Regions from separate parts of the Leisingera methylohalidivorans DSM 14336 genome, predicted to be linked through region 4. Evidence: riboswitches for the same ligand, from Rfam matches in the RefSeq annotation. Region 4 holds a riboswitch; each other region holds the start of a gene.

Region 1 (3,491 bases), 1.5 Mb from region 4:
GCCAACCGAATGAATGAAGAATGAGACGTGTGGAAGACACTTCGAGCCAATGCCGCCTGTGCCGAACATCCGCAATCCTCATAGACAGCCACTTGGTCCCAAAGGGAGTATGCCGCAGGGCCGGTCCGATGAGGAACGACTGACCGATGACATCATCGAACTGGCGGGCAAACACGGCCGCTATGGGTATCGGATGGTGACTGGCTTGCTGAACAATGCGGGCTGGCATGTGAACCACAAACGGGCCGGCCGCATTTGGCGGCGCGAAGGGCTGAAGATCCCGCAAAAGCAGAAGAAAAAGGGGCGGCTCTGGCTGAACGATGGCTCCTGGGTGCGTCTGCGGCCTGAACGCCCCGACCATGTCTGGCCGTACGACTTCGTCCAGGACCGTACCGCTGATGGCAGGCTCTGCCGGACACTGAACATTACCGGAGAATACACAAGGGAGGCGCTGATGATCCGCGTCGATCGCAAACTCAACTCAACCGATGTGCTGGATCCGCTGACTGATCTGTTCATTCTGCGCCGCCCGCCGGAATACATAAGATCGGATAACGGCCCGGAATTCATTGCTCAGAAAGTCCGGGGCTGGATCGCCGCTGCCGGCGCAAAGACTGCGTAGATCGAGCCGGGGCCACCCTGGGAGAACGGATATTGCGAAAGCTTCAATGCCCGGTTCCGCGATGAGCTTTTGAACGGGGAAATCTTCTTCAGTCTGCGCGAAGCCCAAATCTTAATCGGTCAATGGCGGGTTCACTGCAACACCGTCAGGCCGCACAGCGCATTGGGATACCGCCCGCCTGCGCCGGAAGGCATCGTCCCAGTGGACCAGAGACCGACGATGCACTAACAATCAAACCGGACCACCCGATGGGGGCACGCCACACAAGATCGCGGGCATTCTGAAGGCCATCGAAGACGGCATGCACCATGCCTTGATGAAGGCAACGATGTCAGAGCTGGAAGAAGCGAAGGCCCGGCTGCAGACGATCATCGCAGATAGCCCGGAGCCCCCTGCCTGCGGCTGCATCCCAGCCTTTCGGAGCGCTACCGCGAGATGGTCGAAGACCTCGCCCGGTCTCTGAATGCACCGGAAGTGAAGCGGGGAGTCCACGGCGTCGCTGCGGGCACTGATTTCGGAGGTCCGGATGATTCCCGACGCTGATGCGCCTGGCGGACATCAGCTTGAACTCATTGGAGAATTAGCGGGATTGTTGGCTTTGGGTCAGCCTGAATCGAAAAAGCCCCCGCGGGTTGCAGGAGCTTGGTCGGAAACGATTGTTGCGGGAGCAGGATTTGGACACTGTTTCATTCAAGCCCAATGACTTGTTGCTGCGTTGCCAGCCGCCATCCGTTGCAAGCGCTGCTTGGATATCTTCTTGTGTACACTGTGCGCAAAAGCGCCATTTTCATTCCATTCCTGTGGCCAGATCCGGCATCGATTTTCGCTGCTCCGCCGCGATAAAAAGCTGCCGCTTGTCATCAGTTCAGCAGGCAACTGGCATCATGTGGCCGGGGTGCGGGACAAAGCGTGCTTTCGCCGCGGTTGCAAACAAACAGCGCAAACTGAACCAGCTTTGACAACTTGCGCGAAAGCTGACTTTCCCATCTTAAATTAACTCCTGAACAGAACATAGACGGCTTTGCCTGTGTGGTAAGGTCTAGCCTCTCGAACTCAGCGAAAGATGGAACGGCGGCATCAACTTCACTTCGAAATACCGTTTCCCGAATTTAGGCGCCCCATTGGTGTTCAATCCACATTTTCTCATCGGGATTTTCCTAGCGCAAGCGTTTAACCTGAAGCAATTGTTTATGCTCAGTCCGCTCTGGAGCCGATCCATAACAGCCGAGATAGAGTTTTCTCCCGCTTGACAGAACAGACCCGGTTTGCCTAAGTCGGGACATTCTGGTCCGGCTGGGAAACCACCCGGGTAAAAGGGAACACGGTGAGGTGTAGCCAACAGGCGCTGAATCCGTGACTGCCCCCGCAACTGTGAGCGGAGAGCAATGCTGCGGAATGCCACTGCCCCAAGGGGCGGGAAGGCGCGGCAAAGCTTCGACCCGCGAGTCAGGAGACCTGCCAGGATGATCACCCTATCCCGGTGCGGGGCGCGCCGTAGATAACGGATTTCCGTAGTGGTGGCAGTTTTCACCGTCTGCGGAGGCAAGGCCTTCCAATGACCCAAACTCGAATACACTGCCCGCTTGGGCAGTCACTTGGCCTGTGCTTGCTGCGCAGGCCGGGAGGAATGGAATATGAGCAAGGCAAGCCTGTCCCTGGCCGCGGCCCTGACCGCCGCCGCCCCCGCACTCGCAACTGCCCAGGACGCAGAGATCACCGATCTGGGGGAAATCATCGTCTCCGGCGGCTTCACCCCGGTTGAAGCGCAGAAATACGGCCGCTCTGCCTCGGTCCTGACCAGCGAGGAGATCGAAGACCGCGGCCTCACCACCGTTCAGGATGCGCTGCGCTCGGTTCCCGGCCTGATGGTGAGCGGCTCCGGCGACAGCTTTACCCAGGTCCGCATCCGCGGCGCCGAAGCCAACCACACGCTGATCCTGATTGACGGCGTCGAGGCCTCCGGCGGCGACAGCGAATACATCCTGTCCGGGCTGGACACCGCCAATATCGAGCGCATTGAGGTGCTGCGCGGCCCGCAATCGGTGTTCTACGGCTCCAACGCCTCGGCCGGCGTGATCAACATCATCACCAGGACCGGCGGTACCGGCACAGAATACGGCGGCAGCGCTGAGGCGGGTTCGGACGGCTACCGTGCCTCGGCGCGGGTTTCGTCGCGCACCGAACGCGGCGGTGTCTCCTTCAGCCTGGCGCATGACAACGACGACGGCTACGACATCTCTGGCGACGGCGGCGAAAAGGACGGCATCCGCCGCAACACCTTGCAGCTGAAGGGCGACCAGCTGGTCAACGGCCGGCTGAAGCTTGGCTTCAACTTCCGCACCTCGGACGAGCGATATGACGGCGATAGCACCTCTTTCACCGCAACGGACTCGGCCAGCTATGTCGTGGATGATCCCACGCAATTCAGCGACCGCGATGAACAGCTGGCCCAGGTATATGCCGAGCTTGACACGTTGGGCGGCCGCCTGAAACACCGGCTGTCGCTGGAGCGCACTGACTTTGACCGATCCTTCAATGGCGGCACCCCGACCGAAACCAAGACCGAAGCAGCAAAATACCTGCTGAGCTTTGGCCTGGACGGACGGCCGGCAGATCAGGCAGACCACCTTCTGAACGCAATTCTGGAATGGGAAGAGGATTCCAGCAGCACCAACCCGGCCTTTGCGCGCGAAACCAACTCATTTGCCCTGGAGTACCGCGGCAGCTTTGCCAATGGCCTGGATCTGCAGCTTGGGGTGCGCCACGACAGCAACAGCGTTTTCGAAGACGCAACCAGCTGGACGGCGAGTGCTTCCTACATATTTGCTGGCAGCGGCGTGCGTCTGCACAGCTCGGCGGGAACTGGCGT
Region 2 (3,491 bases), 1.7 Mb from region 4:
GCTCCAGATAGTCGCCGGCAATCAGGCCCAGCATGATCTGGTTCAGCTGGCCGCGGTAGCCGGTCCAGACCTGATAGGGATCGTCCTCTTCCACCACAAAGTTCAGCTTGAGGCCGGGCACCCGTGCCGCCATGCCTTCCAGCTGGCGCCGCGCGATGATCTCGCTCGGGCGCTTGGCGCAGTTGATAAAGCTGATGTCGGGCGACTGGCCGCGGTCGAACAGATACTGGGTCATCGACAGGCTCGGCGTGATGCCGGAGCCTGCGGAGATGAACAGGAACTTGCCGTTGGGGCGCTTGGGCAGGGTGAACAGCCCCGCAGGCCCCGAGGCTTTCAGCATCCTGCCGGGGCGCAGGTTGTCCAGCATCCAACGGGTGCCGATGCTGTCCGCTTGCGCCTTCACAGTCACCGAGATCGACAGCGGCCGCGACGGCGAGGAACTGATGGTGTAGGTGCGCCAGACGGTCCCGCCCGGCACCGGCAGTTCCAGCGTCAGGAACTGGCCCGGCTGGTATTTGAACCACGCGCCGGAAGGCGCGCGGAAGCTGAAGGTGGCGGTGTTCGGCGCTTCCGGCACAACCGAGACGCATTCCAGCATCTCGTCGTCCTTCCACGCCAGGGTTTCGTCCAGAGATTCGAAATTAGCCTGCAGTCCCATTGGCTTACTCCGCCGCGATCAGGTTGCGGCCGGTCAGGGCGCGGGTCAGGTGTTCAGCATACCAGTTGGAGAACTGAATGACGCCGCTTTCCTGCACTTCGGAATAGGGTCCGGGCTGGTAGGCGGGCGAGTTGATGCCGCGCTGGTTGTCCTCGACCACAATGCGGTCCTCGTCGTTGGTGGCCATCCAGACTTCAGTCAGGCGCTTGATGTCATAGTCCTGGCCCTCAACCGCGTCCTTGTGCACCAGCCACTTGGTGGTCACTTCGGTCTCGGTCGCGCTGATCGGGTTCACCCGGAAGACAAGGGAATGATCCGGCAGGAAATGGTTCCAGGTGGTTGGGTAGTGGAACTTCAGCAGCGTGCCGGCATCGGCAAAGGGCACCCGTCCCAGCGGTTTGGCGACTGCGGCCTTGCCGTCCATTGTATAGCTCTCGGCGCCTTCGTTCAGCGGCATCCGCGCCAGCCGGTGCTGGCCGCGTTCGCCCATGCGGAACTGCGCCGGGCAGCCTGCGGCTTCGATCCGGTCGAAATGCTTCTGCAGATGCGGCGGGGTTTCGCCGCCTTCAACCCCGGTGACCGAAGGATCTTCCGGGAAGGTGCGGCACAGCGACGGGTGGTTGCCGCCGCAGTGATAGCACTCGCGGTTGTTCTCCCAGACCAGCTTCCAGTTGCCGTTCTCGATGATCGAGCTTTCATAGGCGATCTTGGCATTGCCCAGATCATGCGGCTCCAGGTAGGGGCGGGCGGCCTCGGCGAACGCATCGAAATCCGGCGCCTCATCGGCCAGGCAGATATAGATCAGACCGGCCAGATCGCGGCAATGCACTGGCTTCAGCCCGTGTTTGGAGGCATCGAAATCCGGCCCCATGTCGCGTGCCCACAACAGCGAGCCGTCCAGCTCGTAGGTCCACTGGTGGTAGGGGCAGACCAGCTTGGGCGAATTGCCCTTCTTGGCCTTGCACACAACCGATCCGCGATGGCGGCAAGCATTGTGGAAGGCACGCACTTCGCCATCCGTGCCGCGCACGATGATGACGTTATAAGCCCCCACCTGATGGGTCACATAGTTGCCCGGCTTCGGCACTTCGCAGGCGGGAATGGCAAACAGCCACTCGCGGTAGAAGATCTGCCGCAAGTCCAGATCCAGAACGCCCGGATCGGTATAGAACGCCTGTTCCAGAGAGTAGTTTTTCTGCCGGGCCATCAACTTGGCCAGAATCTCGCTATCGTGAAGCATCTGCTTCTCTCCTTTGCCGCAACCCCGCGGCGGGTTGGCTGGGTGCGGGCAGGTGAAGAGAGATTGCAAGCCACACGCCTGCAACCGCCCCGCCGCCGCCCGCGGTTGACGTTTTTCAGGGCAAGGCTGGTTTCCGGACTGTCCCGGGGCCTTTAGGCGGCGGGACCTGGCACCTTCCCGAGGCACCTGCCTCAGTGGTCATTGCCATGCCTTGCCCGGGGTCACCGTTGCGGGGGCAGTGCCGGAGTTTCACCAGCTTCCCAATTCTCCGCCCCGAAGGACGGCACCTTGCTATCCGCGGTATTGCCCTAAAAATCTCCCGCCATCGGAAACAAAACCGACCCGGCGAAACCAGAATAAGACATGCAGGTTCATTACCGGCCACCAGACGAACCTGTCCAATGCCGCAAAATGCGCGCTGCATGCAAAAAGCGGCAAAGACCCCATCTGTCAGCGCTGGTTAAAGCCGTTTCCGGCGAATCTGCACAGCGCTCTCCGCCAGGCCCCGCCGCAACTGAAAAAGGCCGCGTTTCCGCGGCCCTGTCTTACTTCGACTTCCAGCTGTCCAGCCAGCGCCGGAACCGCCCCTTGCGCTCGGCGAGCGCATCGCCCGCCGCATAGAGGCTGTCCTCGACATTTTCGACCATCGGGTCGATCCGCGCCCGGCGGAAGCGGCGCCAGCGCACATAGACCGCCCAGAACAGCGCCGCCAGCAGCACCAGTACAATGATCGAGAACCAGTTGGTCGGCTTGTCCTCCGGACCTGCCACCGGGTTGATCGTCACGGCGTTGGGAAAAATTGACAAGAACTCGTTGCGCCAGCCGTAGTGCATCACCGCCACCCATTCCGGGTTTGCCTTGGTCGAGATGCTGTCATTGGCATCGGTATACAGGTTCGCGGTGTCGAACTTGAAATAGGGCGGCCAGTTCCAGCCGGTATCCTCATTTCGGTAGACCATGTTGCGGCCGCTGGGGCGCACGGCCTGGATGAACTGCACATCGCGGTTGATCAGCTCGGCAGACTGGTCGTCCGGCTTGGACCAGAAGATTTTGGTCCAGTCGTTCAGCTCCTGCCGCTCCTCATAGGTGTTGACGATACGCACCACATCGTACTGCGGCAGCGTGTAATGCAGAAAGGCGCCGAACAGCACCCAGATGGTGATCAGAAAAGCCCATTTGATGAAACGCATCTGCTGCACCTCACATGAAGTTAATGACATAGACCAGAAGCGCGATTGCCCCCAGCGGAATGATATAAACCAGCAGGATCAGCTTGCGCCGGAACGAGCGGTCATATTGTTTCAGCCCCCGCTGGATGAAGGTGCTGCGGTCGCCGGTCAACCCCTTCTCTTTCCAGCGGCGCTTGAGCTTCGCCCGCCGCACCTCGCGCGAGTAAAGCGAGACCGCGCCGTAAGCCACGGTCAGCCCCACCAGCAGGATCAGGATCAGGCGGATAAAACCGAACATCTTTATCGCCCCCTCACCCGGTTCACCGCGCCCCAGGGGCCGACCCGCTCGACACCCCCCTTGCGCCGCACACGCGGCAGCGCTGGTGTGCGGCCCTCCATATCCGGCTCATGCCCGAACAGTGCG
Region 3 (3,491 bases), 380 kb from region 4:
CAAGCCACAACGCCCGCGCCCTTGCTGCCCTTGGCCACGATGCCCGTTTGGCCATCTTCCGCTTGCTGGTGAAAGCCGGGGAGGATGGGTTGCGGGTCGGCGAGATTGCCGGACATCTGGGCTTGGCACCCTCCACCCTGGCGCATCATCTGTCGGCACTGGTGGATGCCGGGCTGGTCGTGCAGGAAAAGCGCGGGCGTGAAGTGTTCAACCGGGTCGATTACCCCGTCATGCAGGGGGTGGTGAATTTCCTGACATCCGAATGCTGCACAGGTGTGACCCTGACTGTCAGAGAGGAAAGCGCGTGAGGTGAAAAGCTGTCTTCTTCGACTTAAAATAACTATAAATCTGGTGATATAGAAATGACAAACGCAACCAACGTTCCCCCAAGACCAGGCGCATCCGTCTGGCGGTTCATTCAAGAGCAGCGGGTCTGGCTGGCCTCTGCCGCAATCCTGCTGCTGCTGGTCATTTTTGATCCGGCACAATCCGCAGAAAGTGCTGTCTTTGCCGCAGCCGCGCTGGCGCATACGGCCCCCTATTTGCTGTTCTCCATTGCCGTCGCGGCCTGGGCCGGCGCCACTGGCGCGGACAATCTGGTTGCCAAGGCTTTCACCGGTAAACCGCTTCTGATGATTGCGCTTGGCGCCCTGGCGGGCGGGCTGTCGCCGTTCTGCTCTTGCGGAGTGATCCCGCTCATCGCAGCACTGCTGGCTATGGGGGTGCCGTTGTCCGCCGTCATGGCATTCTGGCTGGCGTCGCCGATCATGGATCCCTCGATGTTCTTTCTGACTGCCGGCGTTCTGGGCATTGAATTCGCGGTGGCCAAGACCGCCGCCGCGGTTGGCCTTGGCCTGTTCGGCGGCTTGGTTGTCCATTTGCTGAACCAGGGCGGCGCCTTGCAGGACGCGTTGCGCGACGGTGTCGGAAACGGCGGCTGCGGCGGGGCGAAAATGCGCGCGCCCAAGCCGGTGGTCTGGAGATTCTGGACCGAGGCGGAGCGCCGGGCGAAATTCGCCGGAACCGCCTGGACCACGACGCTGTTTCTGGCCAAGTGGCTGCTGCTGGCCTTCATTCTGGAAAGCCTGATGCTGGCCTGGATCCCGGCCGAGACCGTGACCTCCGCCCTGGGCGGTGAGGGTTTGCTGCCGATCATCACAGCAACACTGGTTGGTGTCCCTGCCTATCTGAACGGCTATGCGGCGCTGCCGTTGGTCGGCGGGCTGATCGAGCAGGGCATGGCGCCGGGGGCGGGCCTCGCCTTTCTGGTGGCCGGCGGTGTGACCTCGATCCCCGCGGCAATGGCCGTCTGGGCGCTGGCCCGTCCGCAGGTCTTTGCACTGTACCTCGGCTTATCGCTCACCGGTGCCTTTTCCGTTGGGCTGCTGTTCCAGCTCTGGCACGCGGTCTGAACCAATCCAGGGCCCGGGCCCGCTCGGGTCCTGAAGGCCGGGCTGAAACCGGAGGCAGTAGGGCGGGGCAATGAACCGGAGGTTTTGCCCCGCTCAGGCCGGGGCCGATGGAGACGCAGGCGGGCATCTTCTTAACGCCTTTGGCCTTCAGCGCCGGCCGGCCGGGCAGGCCGGGGCTGCCGGCCCGCATCAGCGCAATACGCAGCCCCGCTCTTCCGGCAGGCGGCTGACAGGCGTGCCCCCTATGAAACAGCTGCAGCTGGGTTTTCCACCAGGCGGTGCCTTGGGGAAGCCGCCTCCGCAGGCTGCCTGCAGCAGCGGCGCGCAGGGCGAGGAATTGCGGCCGCAGCGAAACTTTCCCTTGCCGCAACGGAGGTGATGCGCTACCCGCGCCTGACCGGTCCCGAAAGGGCTAAGAGGGAATCCGCGGTGCCTGCCGGCACCAAACGGAACTGCCCCCGCAACTGTAGGCGGCGAGTGCTGTGCCAGGACGTCACTGGGCCGAAACGGTCCGGGAAGACGGCACAGTCATTGACCCGCCAGTCAGGAGACCTGCCGGTGATAACCGAAACACACCGGGCGGGGTTGTCCGGGGAGGTTGCCGGTAAGATGCGCCGCCGCTTTCCGGTGCCGCAGGCGGGGGGCAGGCCCTCAGCCTTACCGGTCAATGCCCTTTCACCCGTTCTCCGGTCCTTGACACTTGGAGATCGAAATTCATGTTTCTGCGTTCCGGCCTGATCGGCCTTTCCTTCACCCTTGCGGCACATAGCGCTGCCGCCGGTGACACCTTCCCGCTCACAATTGAAAACTGCGGCCAGTCGGTCACTTTCGAGGTGCCGGCGGTGTCTGCGGTGACGGTTGGCCAGGCGGCGACCGAGGTGCTCTTTGCGTTGGGGCTGGGCGGCAAGGTGCTGGGCACTTCGGTCTGGTTCAACGACGTCCTGCCGGAATACGCTGACCTGAACGCCAAGGTCGAGCGGCTGGCCGACAACGATCCCAGCTTTGAAAGCGTGGTGGCCAAGCGCCCCGGGCTGGTGGCGGCGCAGTATGAATGGCATGTCGGCCCCGAAGGCGTCGTGGCCAAGCGTGAGCAGTTCCATGATCTGGGCATTCCGACCTATGTGATGCCCGCCGATTGCGCCGGCAAGGACAACACCACCGGCGGCGACGGCACCCGCACCCGGATGTTCACCACCGGCAGCCTGTATCGGGGCATCGAGGAGCTGGCGGCAATCTTCGGTGAAGCAGATAAGGGCGCCGAACTGGTTGCCGATTACAAGGCCCGCGAGGCCGCCGCGGTTGCCAAGGCACAGGAGGTTGCGCTGGAAGATGCCTCCGCTTTGTTCTGGTTCTCCTCGCCCGAAATGGAAAGCGATCCCTTTGTGGCCGGTCAGAAAGGCGCGCCGGGTTACATGATGCAGCAGCTTGGCCTGCGCAATGTCATCGAAACCGACGAGGAATGGCCGACCGTCGGCTGGGAAACCATCGCCAAGGCCAACCCCACGGTGATCGTCATCGCCCGCATGGACCGCCGCCGCTTTGCCGCGGATGACTACGAGAAGAAGCTGGAGTTCCTGCGCCAGGACCCGGTGGCGAGCCAGATGGATGCGGTCAGGAACAACCGTATTGTGGTGATGGACGCCCAGGGGATGGATGCCACCATCCGCGCCATTCCGGCGCTGGAAGATCTGGCTGCCGAACTCAGCGTGATCGGCAGCAGCCAGTGAGCGCAGCCGCCGCAATCACATGGCAGGGCCTCAAGGGTGCCTGCCTGGCCTTGCCTGTGCTGATTGCGGCGGTTCTGGCTGGCGCAATGATCGGGGAAACCCCGCTTGCGCCGGACCTGGTGCTGTCCGTTCTGGCCAACAAGCTGGCCGGTGCGGGCCTGCCCGTCGACCCGGTGGACCAGGGCATCATCTGGAGCTACCGGCTGCCGCGGGCGCTGGTGGCGGGGGCCTGCGGCGCGGCGCTGGCGGTGGCGGGCGTGGTGCTGCAGGCGCTGCTGCGCAATGCGCTGGCGGATCCTTACATACTTGGCATTTCGGCCGGCGCCTCGACCGGGGCGGTGGCTGTCACAAT
Region 4 (3,491 bases):
TCAGCGCCAGCGCATCCTCGGCGATCCGGGCGTTTTCGGCCCCGGCAATCTTGCGCAGCAGGGCAATCATCACCTCCGGCTCGATCCGGCGCAAATCGAAGCGCTGGCAGCGCGACAGCACCGTCACCGGCACCTTGCGGATCTCGGTTGTGGCGAAGATGAATTTCACATGCGCAGGCGGTTCCTCCAGCGTCTTCAACAGCGCGTTGAAGGCGCTGGTCGACAGCATGTGGACTTCGTCGATGATGTAGATTTTGTAGCGGGCCGAAGCGGCGCGGTACTGCACCGAGTCGATGATCTCGCGGATGTCGTTCACACCGGTGCGCGAGGCGGCATCCATCTCCATCACGTCGACATGGCGGCCTTCCATGATCGCGGTGCAATGCTCGCATTGGCCGCAGGGATCGGTGGTCGGGCCGCCCTGGCCGTCGGCGCCGATGCAGTTCATGCCCTTGGCGATGATCCGCGCGGTGGTGGTCTTACCGGTGCCGCGGATGCCGGTCATGATGAAGGCCTGGGCAATCCGGTCAGCGGCAAAGGCGTTTTTCAGCGTCCGCACCATGGCGTCCTGGCCCACCAGATCGGCAAATGTTTCGGGCCGGTACTTGCGGGCCAGAACCTGGTATTGGGAGTGGCCGGATGCGCCGGGGGTGCCGCTGGGGGTATCGTTCATGATGTCTCGTGCCGGATTCGGGATGCGGGGCGTCCGCGTTCCGCGCAGGGTATTGAAGCGCAGCCCGTTCGTCCACCGCCGATGGGGCTGTCCCGGGACAGCAAAAGCGCTTTGGGATTGCCCGCTTAGCCGCTAGGCTGCGGACGCATAGGACTGCGGGGGGAAATGCAGGAACGCAACGGCTAAGGAGGCGGTATGCGATCTGAAGACATCCCGGGACCTGGGGCGCAGGACGGCGCGGCGCCGGCAGGCCTGACCATCCACGCGCTGTCAGCAGGCGGCGGTATTCTGGCGCTATGCCCGCTGCCCGGCGGCGGCGGCGATTACCGCAATGACCTGATTCAGATCTATCAGTGGAAACCGGGGCTGGTCATCTCGATGACCACGGAGGTCGAGCACGCAGCCGCAGGCGTGCCGCGGCTGGGGATTGATCTTCAAAGCATGGCTTGCCGCTGGCTGCATTTGCCAGTGCCGGATTTTCAGGCGCCGCCGCCGGGCGTGGCAGCGAAATGGCCGGCCGCCAGCGCCTCCGCACGGCAGGCTTTGGCGGGCGGCGGCCGGGTGCTGGTGCATTGCCGGGGCGGCTGCGGGCGGTCCGGTATGGCGGTGCTGCGGCTGATGATCGAAGGCGGCGAGGATCCGGCGCAGGCGCTGGCCCGGCTGCGGGCGGTGCGGCCCTGCGCGGTGGAAACGGATGAGCAGCTGCACTGGGCCTGCGCGGGGCAGGCGGCAGGTTAGACCGCATAGGCTTCCGCCCGCCCGGGGTCCGGCACTGCCCTCAAAGCTCAGGTTTCACAGCGCCAGCATCTGTTCCGCCTGCCGCGCCGCAGCGGTTTTCGGCAGCGCCTCCATCAGCGCGCAGGGGCGGGTGTCCAGTTTGGAGGCGGCAAAGCCGGTGCCGTCACGGCTGAGGATGGCATCGGCGAAGCGGTCCAGCCCCTCGCGCGGCGCCTCTTCCCCGACGCCGCAATACAGCCGGATCCGGTCATGGCTGGCAGCAAACTGCGCCGGGCAGTTGCGCGGGCAGCCGTCCAGCGCGGTGGTGCCGGTGATCTCGAAATCCTCCTGGGTCAGCGGTTTGGCCTTGGTCATCGCCTCGGCCAGCTTGGCGATCATCCGCTCCGCTGCGGGGCAGGGCCGCCCCAAATACTTGCAATCTGTTGCCGCATAGAAATGCGTCTGGTCCGTCCACATCATATCTGCGCCCTCCGCGCGTGGCACGGGGGTCATGGGGACAAGAGTTCGGATGAAAGACGGATCACAGCCGCCGCAGCCATCAGACCCTGTCCGGACACCCCGCCCGGGTTCGAGTTACACGTCTGATGGCAGGTCTCCTGACTTGCGGGTCGTCGCTCTCCCGATCCTTCCCGGCCTCTTGTCGGGCCAGTGGCTCTATCGGGGTCGCTCGCCGCTTACAGTTGCGGGGGCAGCCGCGGAATTGGCCTGTTTATGCGCAGGCCGCACCGTGTTCCCTTTTCATCCCGGACACAAGATTCTGTGGCACGGGAACCATCGCCACAAGCGGTAGCGGTTTCTTCCGCGAGTCGTCAATCGTTTTTCTGCAGCTGCAAATACAGCCCCCGGATCACATCCGACTGCCGCCGCACCCGGGCCAGCTGCCAGCCGCCCTGCAGCAGGATATAGAAGTTCTCGGCCGCCGCGCGGGCCTCGGGTTCGGGCAGGCCGAGGCGGCGGGCGTGGCGGGCGGTCTCGGCTATCCAGCCCTCGAACAGATGCGCGGCATGCTGGTGGAACGCCTCGTTCTCCGGCCCTTCGAACAGGGTGGCAGAGACCGGGCAGCCGCTCCATTTGCCTTGCTGGTCAAACAGCTTGGCCAGTTTGTAGCAGACCGTCTTGGCCCCCTCCCGGAAGGTTGGCGCCGGCGTGAAAGACGCCTCTATCAGCAGCAGCATCTGCCCTGACGCCCAATCCGCTGCGGCCAGGGCAAGGTCGGATTTGCCATTGGGAAAATGGTGGTAGAGCGAACCCTTGGGCGCTCCGGCCGCTGCCAGCAGTTCCGCCAGCCCGGTGCCGCTGTAGCCCTTGTTGCGGAACAGGCCCGCAGCCGCCCGCAGCAGCCGTTCGCGGGTGGGGGCAGGGGCGTCCGGGGCGGCAGAGGGTGTCGTCACGTCAGTCATACCGGCAGGTTGACAGCATTGGACCGATTGGTCCAGTGATGGAATAGACCAATCGGTCTAGGAGGGTGCCATGCTGGACAGCCATGCAGAACACACCGCGGATATCCGGGTGGAGGAGCTGCGCATTGCCGCAGGCGATGCGATGCTGGCCGGGCGGCTGTACCACCCGGCGGGGCGGGCGCGGGCCGCGGTGGTGCTGAATGGCGCAACCGGGGTGCCGCAGCGCTTTTACCGGCATTTCGCGCGCTGGCTGGCAGCCGGGCAGCAGGTGGCCTGCCTGACCTATGACTACCGGGATTTCGGAGACTCGGCGCGGGGCCATCCGCGCCATTCCGGCGCGACAATGGCCCAATGGGCGCTGGAAGATCAGCCAGCTGCCCGGGCCGAACTGCAACGGCACTATGCGGGCGTGCCGTTGTGGGTGATCGGCCATTCTCTGGGGGCGATGCTGATGCCCCTGCAGGATGGCCTGAAGGACGTCGCCCGCATGATCGTGGTTGCGGGCGGCTTGGTGCATCACCACGATCATCCCTGGCCCTACCGCGCGCTGGCGCTGGCTTTCTGGTTCGGCCATGTGCCGCCATTGGTCCGTGCCTTGGGCTATCTGCCCGGGCGTGCGGTGGGGTTCGGGGCCGATTTGCCCGCCGGGGTTTACTGGCAGTGGCGGCGCTGGTGCACCA

Evidence for each region. Region 4 has a riboswitch for cobalamin ahead of METH_RS02515 (hypothetical protein). Riboswitches for the same ligand answer to the same signal wherever they lie in the genome.
Region 1: linked by a shared signal. The riboswitch ahead of METH_RS15570 (TonB-dependent receptor plug domain-containing protein) and the one ahead of METH_RS02515 (hypothetical protein) in region 4 are both predicted to bind cobalamin.
Region 2: linked by a shared signal. The riboswitch ahead of METH_RS14605 (aromatic ring-hydroxylating oxygenase subunit alpha) and the one ahead of METH_RS02515 (hypothetical protein) in region 4 are both predicted to bind cobalamin.
Region 3: linked by a shared signal. The riboswitch ahead of METH_RS04330 (ABC transporter substrate-binding protein) and the one ahead of METH_RS02515 (hypothetical protein) in region 4 are both predicted to bind cobalamin.

The regions. Positions count from the first base shown of each region.
Region 1 covers NC_023135.1:3,169,726-3,173,216, forward strand. Annotated here, with positions in the region: partial or broken gene METH_RS15560 (IS3 family transposase) at 110-850, shown strand; cobalamin riboswitch at 1,891-2,099, shown strand; gene METH_RS15570 (TonB-dependent receptor plug domain-containing protein) at 2,257-3,491, shown strand, end outside.
Region 2 covers NC_023135.1:2,968,061-2,971,551, forward strand. Annotated here, with positions in the region: gene METH_RS14600 (FAD-binding oxidoreductase) at 1-658, opposite strand, end outside; gene METH_RS14605 (aromatic ring-hydroxylating oxygenase subunit alpha) at 663-1,898, opposite strand; cobalamin riboswitch at 2,006-2,204, opposite strand; gene METH_RS14610 (DUF1523 family protein) at 2,444-3,088, opposite strand; gene METH_RS14615 (hypothetical protein) at 3,099-3,365, opposite strand; gene METH_RS14620 (DUF6638 family protein) at 3,368-3,491, opposite strand, start outside.
Region 3 covers NC_023135.1:867,765-871,255, forward strand. Annotated here, with positions in the region: gene METH_RS04320 (ArsR/SmtB family transcription factor) at 1-308, shown strand, start outside; gene METH_RS04325 (permease) at 363-1,412, shown strand; cobalamin riboswitch at 1,794-1,986, shown strand; gene METH_RS04330 (ABC transporter substrate-binding protein) at 2,129-3,139, shown strand; gene METH_RS04335 (FecCD family ABC transporter permease) at 3,136-3,491, shown strand, end outside.
Region 4 covers NC_023135.1:486,506-489,996, forward strand. Annotated here, with positions in the region: gene METH_RS02505 (DNA polymerase III subunit gamma/tau) at 1-673, opposite strand, end outside; gene METH_RS02510 (protein-tyrosine phosphatase family protein) at 869-1,411, shown strand; gene METH_RS02515 (hypothetical protein) at 1,466-1,870, opposite strand; cobalamin riboswitch at 1,981-2,201, opposite strand; gene METH_RS02520 (TetR/AcrR family transcriptional regulator) at 2,221-2,811, opposite strand; gene METH_RS02525 (alpha/beta hydrolase family protein) at 2,882-3,491, shown strand, end outside.